One region of the Cytobacillus sp. OWB-43 genome, then DNA from elsewhere that is predicted to be linked to it. Evidence: riboswitches for the same ligand, from Rfam matches in the RefSeq annotation. Region 1 holds a riboswitch; each other region holds the start of a gene.
The links. A riboswitch is a leader RNA that binds a small molecule or an ion and turns the genes downstream of it on or off. The one in region 1 is predicted to bind S-adenosylmethionine.
Positions count from the first base shown of each region.

Region 2: it holds a riboswitch for S-adenosylmethionine, as region 1 does, so the genes downstream of both, U9M49_RS13475 (MetQ/NlpA family ABC transporter substrate-binding protein) here and U9M49_RS21795 (bifunctional homocysteine S-methyltransferase/methylenetetrahydrofolate reductase) in region 1, are expected to answer to the same signal.
Region 3: it holds a riboswitch for S-adenosylmethionine, as region 1 does, so the genes downstream of both, U9M49_RS19960 (O-acetylhomoserine aminocarboxypropyltransferase/cysteine synthase family protein) here and U9M49_RS21795 (bifunctional homocysteine S-methyltransferase/methylenetetrahydrofolate reductase) in region 1, are expected to answer to the same signal.

Region 1 covers NZ_JAYEFF010000010.1:53,478-58,818, reverse strand. Annotated here, with positions in the region: gene metH (methionine synthase) at 1-2,084, opposite strand, end outside; gene U9M49_RS21795 (bifunctional homocysteine S-methyltransferase/methylenetetrahydrofolate reductase) at 2,062-3,921, opposite strand; SAM riboswitch class I at 4,028-4,140, opposite strand; gene rpsJ (30S ribosomal protein S10) at 4,499-4,807, shown strand; gene rplC (50S ribosomal protein L3) at 4,844-5,341, shown strand, end outside.
Region 2 covers NZ_JAYEFF010000003.1:161,065-166,405, reverse strand. Annotated here, with positions in the region: gene U9M49_RS13495 (MarR family winged helix-turn-helix transcriptional regulator) at 1-33, shown strand, start outside; gene U9M49_RS13490 (MFS transporter) at 50-1,261, shown strand; gene U9M49_RS13485 (hypothetical protein) at 1,321-1,506, opposite strand; gene U9M49_RS13480 (aminoglycoside phosphotransferase family protein) at 1,596-2,459, shown strand; gene U9M49_RS13475 (MetQ/NlpA family ABC transporter substrate-binding protein) at 2,542-3,366, opposite strand; SAM riboswitch class I at 3,455-3,565, opposite strand; gene U9M49_RS13470 (pyridoxal phosphate-dependent aminotransferase) at 3,806-4,969, shown strand; gene U9M49_RS13465 (STAS domain-containing protein) at 5,263-5,341, opposite strand, start outside.
Region 3 covers NZ_JAYEFF010000007.1:162,101-167,441, forward strand. Annotated here, with positions in the region: gene U9M49_RS19950 (methionine ABC transporter permease) at 1-180, opposite strand, end outside; gene U9M49_RS19955 (methionine ABC transporter ATP-binding protein) at 173-1,198, opposite strand; SAM riboswitch class I at 1,312-1,416, opposite strand; gene U9M49_RS19960 (O-acetylhomoserine aminocarboxypropyltransferase/cysteine synthase family protein) at 1,504-2,820, opposite strand; SAM riboswitch class I at 2,901-3,006, opposite strand; gene U9M49_RS19965 (hypothetical protein) at 3,095-3,430, opposite strand; gene U9M49_RS19970 (thioredoxin family protein) at 3,702-4,025, opposite strand; gene U9M49_RS19975 (toprim domain-containing protein) at 4,030-4,392, opposite strand; gene gcvH (glycine cleavage system protein GcvH) at 4,538-4,921, opposite strand; gene U9M49_RS19985 (arsenate reductase family protein) at 5,008-5,341, opposite strand, start outside.

The sequences.
Region 1 (5,341 bases):
ACTGATGCTTTCATCACTTCTGCACTTTGTAAGACTTCTGCAACAATTAATTGATTATCATTAAATAATCTACCTACTTCTGCCATACCATTCATTAATGGTCCGTTGATAATATCTAATGGATTTGGGTATTTCGCTAATGCTCTTTCTAAATCTGGGAGAAGGCCTTCTTTTGTTCCTTCTATTATATAGCTTGATAAACGTTCTTCTAATGATAGTAAATGGGTTTCTATCCTTTTTTCCTTCTTCTTATCACGATAAAAGTCAGTAAAATCAGCTAAAATGCTATCGCTGGTTTGAAAAAGAAGCTTTTCTGCTAATTCTACTTCATTTTTAGGGATGCTTGGGAAACGCTCTAGCTTTTCTGTATTGACGATTGCATAGTCTAGCCCGGCTTTCGTGCAATGAAAGAGGAAGACGGAATTTAAAATTTCTCTCCCCACACTCGGAAGACCAAAGGACACATTACTAATGCCTAAAATCGTTTTCGCCTCCGGTAGAGCTTCTTTAATAAGTTTAATACCAAGTACAGTTTCTTTAGCAGAACCAATATATTGTTCATCTCCAGTGCCGACAGGAAATACGAGGGGGTCGAAGATAATATCCTCTGGAGGTACTTGATACTGCTCAACGAGGATATGATAGGCCCGTTTAGCTATGACTAGCTTGTTTTCAGCTGTGATGGCCATGCCTTCCTCATCAATGGTACCGACAACAATGGCTGCTCCGTACTGATGGATAAGCTTTGCAGCAAAGGTGAATCGGTCCTCACCATCTTCTAAGTTAATCGAATTGATTATAGCTTTACCTTGAGAGTAGGTAAGAGCTTTGGCGATTACTTCATCATCAGTTGAATCAATGACTAGGGGAACTTTGATTTTTTTCGTTACTTCAGCTAAAAAATGGTCCATATCTTCTATCTCATTACGATCAGGGTCAGCAAGGCATATATCAATGACGCTTGCTCCTTTTTTAACTTGGGCTCTAGCAATTTCCGATGCTTCCTCATACTTTCCTTCATTAATCAACCGTTTGAATTTTTTTGAGCCAATGACATTTGTCCGCTCACCAACCATAATCGGTCTAATAGATTCATCATAGGTAAGGGGTTCAATACCTGATAGTTTATGCTGTCTCTTTTTAGTAATGGGACGGGGTGGTACATGGGCTAATGCTTGACTGATTGCTGTGATGTGCGCTGGTGTGGTACCGCAACAACCACCAACGATATTCACCCAGCCCTGTGTGGCAAAATCCAAAAGCTTTGTAGATAGAGATTCTGCTGTTTCGTGATAACAACCGTCTTCATCTGGTAAGCCTGCATTAGGATAACAGCTAACCCCAGTTGAAGAGAGTTGTGCTAGAGAGCGAATATGCTCTTGCATAAATTCCGGTCCAGTTGCGCAGTTGAGTCCAACAGCTATTGGTTTCATGTGCTCTATTGAAATGTAAAACGCTTCGATGTTTTGCCCTGCCAAAGTGGTGCCCATCGGTTCTATTGTCCCTGATACCATTATAGGGAGTTCTTTCTTTGTGTGATGAAAGGCTTCTTTAATCCCTAGGAAAGCAGCTTTTACATTAAGGAGATCTTGGCTTGTTTCTATTAATAATAAATCTACACCACCGTCAATGAGTCCTATGGCTTGTGTACGATAATCCATGACTAATTGTTTAAAAGTTGTTCCACCGGTAACGCTTAATGTCTTAGTAGTTGGTCCCATAGATCCTGCTACATATCGCGGATGATTAGGCTTGTCGTATTTATGCGCTGCTTTTATAGCGATTTCAGCCGCTCTGCGGTTTAATAATTCACTTAAATGCCCAATATTATATTCTTCTAAAACGATACGCGTCGCTCCGAATGTATTTGTTTCAATTATATCTGCCCCTGCCGAAAGATAAGCTTCATGAATTGATTGAATCAATTCAGGTCGCGTAAGTGTGAGGTGTTCATTACAACCTTCTAAATCCTCACCACCAAAGTCATCTGCAGTTAGGTGGGCTTCTTGTAGCATGGTACCCATTGCTCCATCCATGATTAAAATCTTTTCCGTCATTTGTTTAGTGATGGCTACTTTTGACATAATGATGCTCCTTCATCTGTTGATCTTTTCTTCTAATATGATTGGTCAGCTCGGTTGTAAGTTGATATCTAAGGAAGGGGGTAACAAGGTAGATGCCTTGAAAGAGTTCTAAGGCTGCATCGATCAACTCTTTTGTAATTAATAAGCCTTCTTTCTCAGCTAGAACAGGGTTAACCGCTTTAGCCATTCTGTCGCGGGTCGTTTGAGTAATCTTGATACCAGGCACTTCGTTATGAAGATACTCTGCATTTTTGCTGCTAATCAGTGGCATCATTCCGATGAAAATAGGTGCGGACAGATGCTTTGTTGCCTCATGAATCTCTAATAGTTGTGTTACTGAAAACACTGGCTGTGACACGAAATAATCAGCGCCTGCTTTTATCTTCCTTTCAAGTCGGGCAACAGCTTTGTCTAAGGATTTGACATGAGGATTAAATGCTGCCCCGACAGAAAAGACGGCATTTTCACCAAGTTCAGAACCTGAAGGGGAAATTCCTTCATTAAATTGTTTAATCATTTCTATTAATTCAAAGGAAGATAAATCAAACACAGATGAAGCGCCTGGGAAATTACCAACTCTTGCCGGATCCCCTGTAATGGCTAAAATATCATGCAACCCCAATGTATGAAGACCCATGAGATGTGATTGTAAGCCGATTAAGTTTCGATCTCTACAGGAGAGGTGGACAAGTGGTCGAACGTTTGTATCCTTTTGGATGATATGTGCTAGGGCTTCATTTGCGATTCGTGGTGTCGCAAGAGAGTTATCTGCGAGTGTGATTGCATCAACCCCAGCATCTTTTAAGGCTCTGGCACCTTCAAAAAATTTAGCAGTTGATAGCTTCTTAGGTGGGTCTAGTTCGACGATGATGGTGCGTTTTTCTTGTACAAGTGTCTCTAACGGGGTATTGGTGCGTTCGATTGTAATTCTCTCTATTTTAGGTTTCCTTTTATTTGTTACTTGTTTTTCAATAATCGGTACAGCATGCCTAACTTCGTCTGCAAATGCTTTAATATGGCCAGGTGTCGTTCCGCAGCAACCACCAAGCAGTCGAACACCTTGCTTAAGGAAGGACTTCGCTGATTTTCTAAAATAGTCTTCACTCTCCTTATATTGAATCGTACCATCGATATAGGCCGGTAGACTCGCGTTAGGATATGCAGAGAGAAACGCGTGCTGAGGTAATTCAACGGAGGAGAGTGTCTCTAACATATGATGTGGACCTAAACGGCAGTTTACCCCGACAACATCTGCCCCTTTAGCTTCTAACCTTTTTAAGGCGTCATTAATTAACGTCCCATTTTGTAATATAGCGATTTCTTGTAAAGACACTTGGGCAATTATAGGTATATCCGTTTCTTTCCGGGCAATAGAGAGAACCGTTTCTAATTCTTCTAAATCATAATATGTTTCAAGAAGGAGCCCATCTACGCCTTCTAACAATAAGCAGTATAGCTGTTCACGAAAGTTACGTTTAATTTCATCTAGAGGAATAGAGAGGGGGTTTAATCCTCGTACACCTCCAATTGTGCCAAGCACATATGCCTGGTGCTGTTGAATACTAGATCGTGCCAGTTTTACAGCCGCACTATTAATCTCTTTGACTGAATCCTCTAGGCCATACCGTTTCAATTTTAAATAATTCGCAGCGTAGGAATTTGTTTGAATTAAATCAGCACCTGCATGGAGATAGGCTTGATGAATGTGCTGAATTTGTTCCGGTGCTGAGAGGTTTAACTCTTCAAAACATGTATCCGTACCATAAGAATAAAGAAGTGTTCCTATCGCACCGTCAGCAATTAATACTTGGTTCTTTATTTTTTCAAGGAAGTTCAAAGGTCTCACTCCTTCAATTCATATTTTGTTGAATTCAATGGATGAGAAGCCAAAGAGAAAATAAAAAAGGCCCTCAAGAAGAAGGCCTATTATTATCATAGTCATCTTCTCATCTTTCAAGCGTATAGCTTGTAGGAATTAGCACCTTTTCAATAATGTTCACTATTGATGGTTGCTGAGGTGTCATCGGGCCTATCCCTCAACCTCTCATGATAAGAAATAAAAAATATTTTATTGACTAAAATTTACATGAATGAGTCTATGTTTGTCAAATAAAAATTTAGAAAATTTAAAAATAAGTAATTAAATAAGCGTTTTTTTAGAAAATGATGTAAAGAGGAAGATATACTTGAAAACACTATTAACAGCAGTTATAATGTTAAAAGTGTGCAGAACAGAGAGAAACGCAATCAATAGTTGCATTTGTTATGTCTTTTCTGTATAATAGACAATGTTGGTCTTTGACTGCGATGAAGTGAAAGGTTGCTGACACACCCGGCCGCTTTGCCATGGCGAGTGTGTGGGAAATTTTCACGGAGAATGTCTATATGAAAATAGGCGAAAAGGAGGGAAAATAATGGCAAAACAAAAAATTCGTATTCGTTTAAAAGCTTATGATCACAGAATTCTTGATCAATCTGCTGAAAAAATCGTTGAAACTGCAAAACGCTCTGGTGCGGCTGTATCTGGTCCGATCCCATTGCCAACTGAAAAGTCAGTTTACACAATTCTTCGTGCGGTGCATAAATATAAAGATTCTCGTGAGCAATTCGAAATGCGTACACACAAACGTTTAATCGACATCATTAATCCAACACCACAAACAGTCGATTCATTAATGCGTTTAGACTTACCATCTGGTGTTGATATCGAAATTAAACTTTAATTAATACATTAAAACAATCTAGGAGGTGTGACTGAAATGACCAAAGGAATCTTAGGAAGAAAGATTGGTATGACTCAAGTATTTGCTGAAAACGGTGATCTTATCCCGGTAACAGTGGTTGAAGCTACTCCAAACGTTGTTCTTCAAAAGAAATCAGTTGATACTGATGGATACGAAGCAATCCAAATCGGTTTTGAAGATAAACGTGAAAAGCTTTCAAACAAACCGGAAAAAGGACACGCTGCTAAAGCTGATACTACTCCTAAGCGCTTCGTTCGCGAATTACGCGGAGCTGACTTAGCTGAGTATGAAGTTGGTCAGGAAGTCAAAGTTGATATTTTCGCTGAAGGTGAAAAAATTGATGTAACAGGAATTTCAAAAGGTAAAGGTTTCCAAGGTGCAATTAAACGCCACGGACAATCTCGCGGACCAATGGCACACGGTTCACGTTACCACCGTCGCCCAGGTTCAATGGGTCCTGTTGCTCCAAACCGCGTATTTAAAGGTAAATTATTACCTGGTCGCATGGGCGGA
Region 2 (5,341 bases), on a different contig from region 1:
CGTATTTTTGATAGTATTAAAAGCAATTTGTAAGGAGGAAGAAAAGAATATGAGTTCAACAAAAGAAAAATTATGGACCAAGGACTTTATCACCGTTTCTTCCGTAAACTTTTTTCTAACATTAGTGTTTTATTTATTAATGGTTACGATTGCGGTGTATGCCGTTGAAGCACATCATGCGACCGCCAGCCAAGCTGGCTTAGTTACTGGCATATTTATTATAGGAACATTGGTAGGAAGATTGTTTATCGGTAAATATATTGATCGTATTGGACGGAAGAAGACTTTAATCATTGGCTTACTATTATTTAGTTTATCAACAAGTCTTTATTTTATTGAAATTGATGTCAATTTCTTACTTATTACCCGCTTTATCCACGGTTTAACATTAGGGATGGCAAGTACAGCAAGTGGTACAATTGTCGCTTCAGTTATACCGCAAACAAGGAAAGGTGAAGGAATCGGCTATTTTAGTATGAGTAATACTTTAGCGACAGCAATAGGACCTTTTATCGGTATGTTAATGAGTCAATACACAACTTTTCATACGATTTTCATTTTTTGTTTGATTCTTGGTATTATTGGCCTACTTATCGGGTTAACTGTGAATGTGAAAGAGTTAACTGAAGATCAAAAAGCTCAATTTCAATCATCTGTTTTTCAATTATCTAGCTTTATTGAACCAAAGGCACTTCCAATTGCACTCGTCACATTAACAGTCGCATTTTGTTATTCAAGCGTCTTGTCTTTTATTAACTTTTATGCAATTGAAAAGGACTTAGTAAATGCTGCTAGCTTTTTCTTCTTTGTCTATGCCATCGCTGTCTTACTATCCCGTCCTTTCACTGGTAAATTAATGGACAGCAAAGGGGCAAATTACGTGATGTATCCAGCGTTCATTTTATTTGGAGTAGGTCTATTCTTACTTAGTAATTCATCAAATGGTGTTATGTTATTAGTGGCGGGGGCTTTGATTGGCTTAGGCTTTGGTAATATGCAGTCTTGTACACAAGCGATTGCGGTCAAATTAACGCCATCCCATCGCATGGGGCTAGCTACTTCCACCTTCTTTATCTTTCTCGATGGTGGTTTAGGTTTTGGACCCTATTTATTAGGTTTACTGATTCCTATAACTGGCTACAGTATGTTATACATTTACATGGGGATAGTGTCGATTGCTTCAATTATTCTTTACTTTTTAGTTTATGGACGAACCGAACATAATGGGAGTAAACAGACACATCAAACAGCATCAATGTAAAATAAGGTCTGCTATAATGAAAGAAGAGACTCCACGTAATGGAAGTCTCTTCTTTCTAATTAAAATGGTTTATTCGGTTCATATGTCGGTTGTTGATTCGTCACTTCATACTCATAACTTTTCTCCATTGCTGCTTGTACTTCTTCTGACTGTTCTAATTCTGTATCCATTTGATTGTATTGTTGAGCTTCATTTTGAGCAGCAATAATTTTCTCATCCACTTGATTATCATACTTTTTTTCCATTGCTTTCACTCCCCTTTTATAAGATGTCTCGCCTATTTTCCCCCTCAAAAAAACGATTTATACAAAATAATAAAAAAGGAGACTGTTCCATGAAGGAATTAATTAAAAACCATCTCCCGCATCTTCAGGAAATACAGATTGAAAGCAATCATTCTGGTTGGGATCATCATATTTATATTGTTAATCAAACATATGTCATCCGAATACCAAAAACAAAACAAGTATTAGTGAAAATAAAAAAGGAAATAAAGCTACTTCACCAGCTCTCATATCTTTCTTCCATTATTGAAATACCAAATTATCTTCCATTTTATAATAAAGACGGACAAATGATTGGTGTTTTTTACCACTTCATTAAAGGACAAGCATTATCTCATTCATTGATTACTCCTCCTTTATATGAAGCCAAGCGGTTAGGAACATTTCTTACAGAATTACATCGTCTGGATATAGATGAAGCAAAGAAATGTAATATAGAAGAACTACATAGTGAAAATTATTGGGCGCAATTACATCAAGCCCTGATTAAAAAAATATTTCCGTTCTTAAAAGACGCAGAAAAAGAAGAAATTGATAAAATGTTTTTAGCGGTGTCAAAATTTAAAGAAGCAAAAGTGGTGATTCATGGTGATCTAACAAGTGCCAATATCCTTTATCATCCAAGCAAAAAGGAAATATCAGGAATTATAGACTTTACAGATACGCAAATAGGGGACCCGGCGTTTGACTTTGCAGGGCTATATTGGGATTTCAGAGATCAATTCACCAAAGAAGCTCTCGCATCTTATCAAACAAAATTCAATAAAGATGAAATGTATAGAAGAGTCACTTCCTTTTACGGCTTACAACCAATATTTCACAAATGGTTGAAAAACGTCAATGACCAGGATGAAAAAGTTGTTCGACAATCCATAAGTACAGGAATGACCAAAATACAAATTATGCACAGATAAGTTTAACAGTATTCTACAACTATTATTAGAAACCGGACAAATCCATATAATTTTGTCCGGTTTCTTGCTTATTATTACTTCGTTATTCCATCCACGCTGGCTTTCCAAATCCTTGAAACTCTTCGTCGATAATTTTTTCAAATTCTGCAGACTCGACCACTTCTTTTAAGTCTTTCGCATATTGTTTATCTTCAAAGTCTGCTTTAACTGCAACCACGTTGCGATAATCATCAAGCATATTTTCTAGTGCTAATGCACTTAATAAGTCCATATCGGCTGCCAACGCAAAGTTACCAGGAACTGCAGCAAGATCCACACCCTCAAGAGATCTTGGTAATTGTCCTGCTTCAATCGGTTGAAAAACTAAATTCTTTTTATTCTCCTTCACATCTTTTTCAGATACTGTTAGTGGATCGGCGTTTTCATCAATCGTAATTAGACCTTCGTCATTTAACGTATTTAAAGCGCGTGCTGCATTCGTTGGGTCATTTGGAATAGCAATGGTTGCACCGTCTTTAATCTCATCAATTGAATTAAACACATTCGAGTAAATCCCCATTGGGGCTGTTGGTACAATAATTAATGGTGCTAAGTCCATGTTATTTTCTTTCTCAAAATTCTCCAAGTAAATTGTATGTTGGAAAAGGTTAGCTTGTATATCATCTTCATTTAAAGCTTTGTTAGGTTGGATATAATCGCTAAACTCTACGACAGTTACTTTATATCCTTTTTCCTCTAGACCAGGTACAATAGCTTTTTTCAACATATCACTATAAGGACCGGCAGTAGCACCAATTTTTAGTTCTTTCGTTTCATCCACCTTTTCTCCACTCGTGTCTGAACCTCCGCCACATGCTGTTAGTAAACAAACAGTTGCAATGAATAAAACAATTAGCCACTTTCTCATTATGTTTCCTCCCCATAGCTGTAACCAGAATTTTAACCAATAAAAAAAGCCACTATTCATCATCTGAAAGAGGCATTGGTTTTATTCCGCCTTATCTTTCAGAATGAATGGATATCATTCTGCAGGAATTGGCACCTTCCCAATATTGGGGGTTGCCGGACGTCATAGGGCCTAGTCCCTCAGTCTCTCTGGATAAGCTTTTCATTTAATTTTTATGATATGATATTACTACTCTCTTTTATTTTTGTCAATGTTCGAAATAATGCTACATCCAATCTCCCAAGAAAATGGGTTTAGTGATCCAACTACCTTTCCTTTATTCTTTTAAAACAAAAAAGGAAATCGAATATTTCCTTTTATATAAAATTAACTGGACAATTTGTCTTTTTGGTTATAAAATGCGTTCGTATATAGATTAAATGAATGAAGGTGGATTAAAATGGAATTATCGCATCGTTTGAAGCAATTACCTCAACAATTTTTTGCTTCCCTTGTTCAAAAAGTTGCTGCTGCAAAACTTGAAGGCAGAGATGTTATTAACCTAGGACAAGGCAATCCCGACCAGCCAACACCTGCACATATTGTACAATCACTTCAGCAAGCTGCAGAAGACCCAATGACACATAAATATTCTCCTTTTAGAGGAATTAATGAATTAAAGAAGGCCGCCGCTTCCTTTTATGCGCGTGAATATGGGGTAGAAATTGAGCCTGAAAAAGAAGTAGCTATCCTTTTTGGCGCAAAAGCAGGTTTAGTAGAAATTCCATTATGCCTACTCAATGAGGGAGATTTAATGCTCTTACCAGATCCAGGTTACCCTGATTATGAATCTGGTGCGGTTTTGGCAAATGTAAATTACGAAACCTTTCCTTTAAAAGAAGCAAATCAGTTTCTACCTGATTACTCGCAATTTACAGAAAAACAAAAAAAGGATGCCCGCCTACTATTTTTGAATTATCCTAATAATCCAACAGGCGCGACAGCTGATTCCACATTTTTTGAAGAAACTGTTGCTTTTGCTAAGGAAAACAACATTACCATCTTGCATGATTTTGCTTATGGTGCTATCGGCTTTGATGGAAAGAAACCTGAAAGTTTCTTAGCCACAGCCGGAGCGAAAGACGTTGGTATTGAAATGTATACATTATCAAAAACATATAATATGGCTGGGTGGAGAATTGGATTTGCAGTTGGAAATGAACAAATCATTGAAGCCATCAACCTTCTTCAAGACCATATGTATGTAAGCTTATTCCCTGCGATTCAAAAAGCTGCAGCCGATGCATTAAATGGGGATCAAACAAGTGTAGACGAACTTGTTGCTCGATATGAGAGACGTAGAAATGCATTCATGAACGCTTGTGAAAAGGTTGGCTGGCACGGCAAGTCTCCTTCAGGATCGTTTTTTGCTTGGATGCCAGTGCCTGAAGGATACAATAGTGAAGAATTTGCTGACTACTTACTGGAAAAAGCTGATGTAGCTGTTGCCGCAGGAAAAGGCTTTGGGACCTTTGGAGAAGGTTATGTTCGGGTTGGATTACTTGTCGATGAAGAACGATTAATTGAGGCAGTAGAAAGAATTGGTCAACTCAAATTATTTTAATATAAGAGGTATGGCAGCCACAAACCTAGCCCATAGAAACATGTATAACTTATGTTCCTATGGGCTAGGTTGTGTAACTTGGAGGCTTTTATGAACGAACTCAAGCTTCATATTCTCTTCCTTTTAAATTCGCATTCCCGTTACAAGGTATCATCTTCATTGTTACATATGTCTTTACTTAGTTTTTTCGGAACGTATCGTTATCCGACAATCTTTTCTTTTAACAAAGCCAACCTATAAACACATGTGCAAACATATACATTATCCAAGTAGGCTCTCAGTTTAATAAATGTTCATATAGCATGATCATTTATCACTGATTGAAGAAAACTTTGTAACGATTGTTCCGTATGAACAACATTTCTTAATTGA
Region 3 (5,341 bases), on a different contig from region 1:
GATCTTATTAACTAGCTGATTTTGCCATATATTACCTTTAGAGGTTAAGAACAAAAGTAATCCAAGAATAATTCCTAAAATAAACGTGGCTATAACAGAAATACTTGTCATATATAAAGTTTCTTTTGTTGCTTCCCACATTCTTTCCCAATCCACATTTGGTAGCCATTCATTAAGCATGGGAAATCACCTCCACGCCAACCTTCTGCGAATGAATATATTCAATCGCGCGGGTAACCTCATCCGTCTCTCCATCTATATGAATAAATAAGGTACCGTAAGAGCCACTTTGTGTTTGGGATATCTTTCCTTGTAATACATTCACTGTTACATTGTAGTGGCGAATTAAGTTTGTGATTAATGGTTGTTCCGCTGAACCACCTACAAATCCAAGTTGAACAATTTGGCCATTTGGATAAGCACTCAGTAAATGTGTAATCGTTTCCTTCGTTTCTTCCGGTTCGGTCACTTGTTGAACAAATCGCTTCGTAATAGGTTCTTTTGGCTTTTGGAACACATCTAGCACTTCGCCAATTTCAACAATTCTTCCACCTTCCATGACAGCCACACGGTGGCAAATCTTGCGAATGACATGCATTTCATGCGTAATTAACACAATAGTTAACCCTAAACGTTCATTAATATCAACAAGTAAGTCGAGAATACTATCAGTTGTTTGCGGATCTAGAGCACTTGTCGCCTCATCACATAACAGTACTTTAGGATTATTGGCAAGTGCTCTAGCAATACCTACTCGCTGTTTTTGTCCACCGCTTAATTGCGAGGGATAGGCATCCTCTCGACCATCTAGTCCAACCAATTTAATTAATTCATTAACTCTCTCTAGTCGCGCTTTCTTAGGTACACCAGCAATTTCTAATGGAAACGCAATGTTTTCTCGTACTGTTCGAGACCACAATAAATTAAAATGTTGGAAAATCATGCTTATTTCTTGTCTAGCCTTTCTTAAGCTAGCACCTTTTATGCGAGAAACTTCATTCCCAGCTACAGATACAACGCCTTCAGTCGGGATTTCAAGTCCATTTAACATACGAATCAATGTACTTTTACCCGCACCACTGTACCCGATTACACCGAATATTTCACCCTCGTTAATTTCGAGGTTAACATTGTCTACTGCATTTACTTTCCCGTTTTTCGTTGAGAAAATCTTTTTTACATCTTTTATTGAAATCATTTTATACTTCACCTCTTCAATCCAGAAAAACCAACACATTTATAGCATATCCATTGTTTATAAAAAAAGCCTTCCTGCTTATGAGCAGAAAGGCTTGTTATGAAAATTCCTTTCTCTCATCTTTCAAAGCTAATGCTTTGAGTGAATTGGCACCATTTCAATTAAATGACGGTTGCCGGGCTTCAAAGGGCACTTCCCTCCACCTCTCTAAATAAGAGCAAACTATGAATATATTGAATTTTTTTGTGTACCTGTGTAATAGTATCATGTCATTGAAGTAGGTGTCAAATCTGAAATAATAGTTGTTAGACCCTTATATTTAATGAAGCAATACCGGTTGCCGCTTCAATAGCAGATTCAAGATCATCGATCAAATCTTCTACATTTTCAATTCCAATTGATAATCGGATTAAGTCTTCAGGTACACCTGCTTGTTTTAACCCATCCTGATTAAGTTGTTGATGCGTTGTGCTTGCTGGATGTATAATAAGACTTTTTGCATCACCTACATTCGCTACATGTGCGAACAGCTCAACCGAATTAATAACCTTCGCACCTGCTTCACGCCCACCAGATATGCCAAAAACGACAACTGCCCCTGCACCTTTAGATAAATATTTGTCTGCTAATTCTTTATTAGGATGGTTGTCATCGCCCGGATAAAGTACCCAATTAACAGCAGGATGATTATTTAAATATTGCACAATTTTTTTCGTATTAGCAATATGTTCTTTCATTCGAACCGTTAACGTTTCTAAACCTAACGTAAATTGGAAGGCGCTTTGTGCACTTAGTGCTGGACCTAAATCTCTTAGAAGCTGCACTCTCGCTTTAGTAATATATGCTACAGGGCCCAGTGCCTCACTATATACTATATCGTTATAGCTTGTATCCGGCTGACTTAATCCTGGATACTTCTCTGAGTTCCAATCAAATTTACCACCGTCAACAATGATCCCCCCCATTGTCGTCCCATTCCCAAGTAACCATTTCGTTGCAGAGTGAACAACAATGTCTGCGCCATGCTCAATTGGCCGACATAGATAAGGAGTTGCAAATGTGTTATCAACCACTAACGGCACACCATGTTCATGGGCGATATTTGAAACTGTTTCAATATCTAGTACTTGTAAACTCGGGTTACCAATGGTTTCGGCAAATACAGCTCGTGTCTTCTCATTGATTGCTGCTCGTAGTTCCTCTTCATTATTAATATCGATAAGCCTAACGTTGATGCCGTACTTTGGTAAAGTGACTGTAAATAAATTATATGTACCTCCATATAAATTAGAGGCAGCTACAATTTCATCACCCGCTTGAACAATATTAAGAAGAGCTAAGTAAATGGCTGCTTGCCCGCTTGCTAATGCTAATGCGCCTGTTCCCCCTTCTAACAATGCAACTCTTTCCTCAAACACAGTAACCGTTGGATTATGAATACGAGAATAAATATATCCTGTTTCTTTTAAGCCAAATAAGTCTTGCGCATGCTCTGTATTCTGGAATTGATAAGCATTATTTTGATAGATTGGGACCGCTCTTGCCCCTGTTACTGGATCAGGTTTTAGCCCACCGTGAACACCAATTGTTTCAAATCGAAGTTGCTTTTCTTTTTCTGCCATTTTACATCTCTCCTCTTTTTTAAATTGGAAAGAAAAGACGACCAAAAACCCTCTTCACAAAGAAGAGGGTTTATCATCTCTTCTTATCTACCAGAGCTTTTATGCTCTGCTGGAATTAGCACCGTGTATCAAACAACCGGTTGCCGGGTTTCATAGGGCCAGTCCCTCCACCACTCTCGATAAGAATATTTAATTTTCTAATTATTCTAAGGATAGAATAACAACCTTTTTTTGGGAAGTCAATCTTTTTTTAGGACATTTGATGTATTTATGATTATTTTTGATTTAATACGAAAATGGCATCTAATTTTAATAATTGTCTAAAAGTCGACTTAAGGATGATATGCTTTTCATCCACTTGTTTCTTTAGACTCGTACGCCCTTGAAGCAAAGAATGAAAGTGGTCAGCAGTAGTTTGAATGTTTATATGATAATTTTTCAATGGGCGAGTATGTTTAATTAGCAGCCTTTTACGGTCTAATGTCAAATACATTAGATTTTGTTCTAATTCTACTCGAATCCTTATAGGTTCCTTTAACATCATTAAAATATGATCATTTACTCTTAAAGATTGATTGAAATGATAAATGAGTTCCTCTATTGAAACCACCCCCAGCCCGCGTCTTATATTCTATAATTCTGTTCCAAGAAATGATTTCCTTCTCCTAACTATCGACTTTAACTGACAGAACATTTATTTCCAACAATGTTCACAACCTATTTCCCGAGAAATATGTCAAAAGCTAGACTTATCGACAGAAAAAAGAAATATCCCATCGATTCATCTGCCTAGAATGAGTGAGGGGTGTATTTAAACATTTACGCAACCCCCCTTGATTAAAAGCATAAGAAAACCACTTATTCCTAAACAATAAGTGGTTTTAAAATTGAGACTGTAATTCATATGATTGAATTTGTTCAAGTAAATAAGGTACTGAATGGAAAGCATAAAGCTTATCAACTAACTCTCCTTTTTTAAACACAAGTAAACACGGTACACTTTCAATTTCATACTTTTCTGCCACTGCTGGCAAAAAATTCAGGTCGGCTTTACCTATAGGAAGGTTCTGCAACAGTTGCTCAGTAATTGTTAGCATTTTCCCGGCAACTTGACATGTCCCACACATAGGAGTGAATAAATAAAATAAGCCGGATTGCTTCCTTGCGATCAAATCATTTAAGTCATTGTTTGACCAGTCAATCATGTTATCATCCTTTATCTAAATACTCGGTATATATATCTATATTTGCACTTATTAAGGCTGTAGCTAAATGATGCGCAGGTGCCGCCTCGACTTCACGATACATTTTATCAATATAGATATGCTCTGCCTCTGGTAACTCTCTCTTAAATTGTTTACGAAGTTTTTCTCCTGATGTGTCAGCATCGACTAATATATAGACTTCCTTCCCAATTAAATAATCAATTAATTCATCCAACTTCGAAGTGCCAATCGTTCCATTTGTACATAAGATCTCTACAGGTTCTCTGATTAGTCCTTTCACTTTTCGTTTGTCAGATTTACCTTCAACAATAATCACTTTATTGCCATGTTCTATATGCATGCTCATCACCTAATATATATCATTTATATATTTTATAATAGTAAGCCTTTTTACATTTGAAAACTTTTCAGCACTCATCTGGTATGTCTATATAGAAATTTAGAAAAAGGTCAAACCATTTAATGATTTGACCTTCTTTATTTAACTACAATTAATCTTCTTTTGTCATTTCTTCATATTGTTCAGCTGTCATTAGCTTGTCAATTTCACTTGCATCGGATGGCTCAACAACAATCATCCATGCTTTCTCGTAAGGAGATTCATTCACAAATTCTGGACTATCGCTAAGTTCTTCGTTAATCTCAACGATTTTACCACTAATTGGTGCATATAACTCAGAAACTGTTTTAACAGATTCTACGCTACCAAACGGTTCATCAGCAGTTACTTCATCTCCTACTTCTGGAAGCTCAACAAATACGATATCTCCAAGTTCTGATTGAGCAAAGTATGTAATACCAATACGAACTTTATCTCCTTCTGTTTTTACCCACTCGTGTTCTTCTGAATAACGTAATTCTTTAGGTGTGCTCATGTTTCATACCTCCATTAATTTAGGAAATTGTTTATTTTAATGACCGAATAAACGATCGTTTAAAACGTATAAAGCGCATCCACCATTTACAGCCAATTTTGTTCAAATTCTAGCTCTTTAAATCCGACTGTTACTTTCGTACCATCCGTTGTTAATGGACGTTTAATTAACATTCCATCCGATGCTAATAAATCTAACAGTTCCGACTCTGAGGCCGTTTTCACTCGGTCTTTTAATCCTAACTCACGATACTTTTGACCGCTTGTGTTGAAAAATTTTTTTAGCTCTAACCCACTCTTTTTGTAAAGATCTTCTAATTCCTTGCGGGATGGAGGATTTTCCACTATATGTATTGCATCATAGGCTATTTCATGTTCATCTAGCCATTTTTTCGCTTTTCGGCAAGTACCACATTTTGGA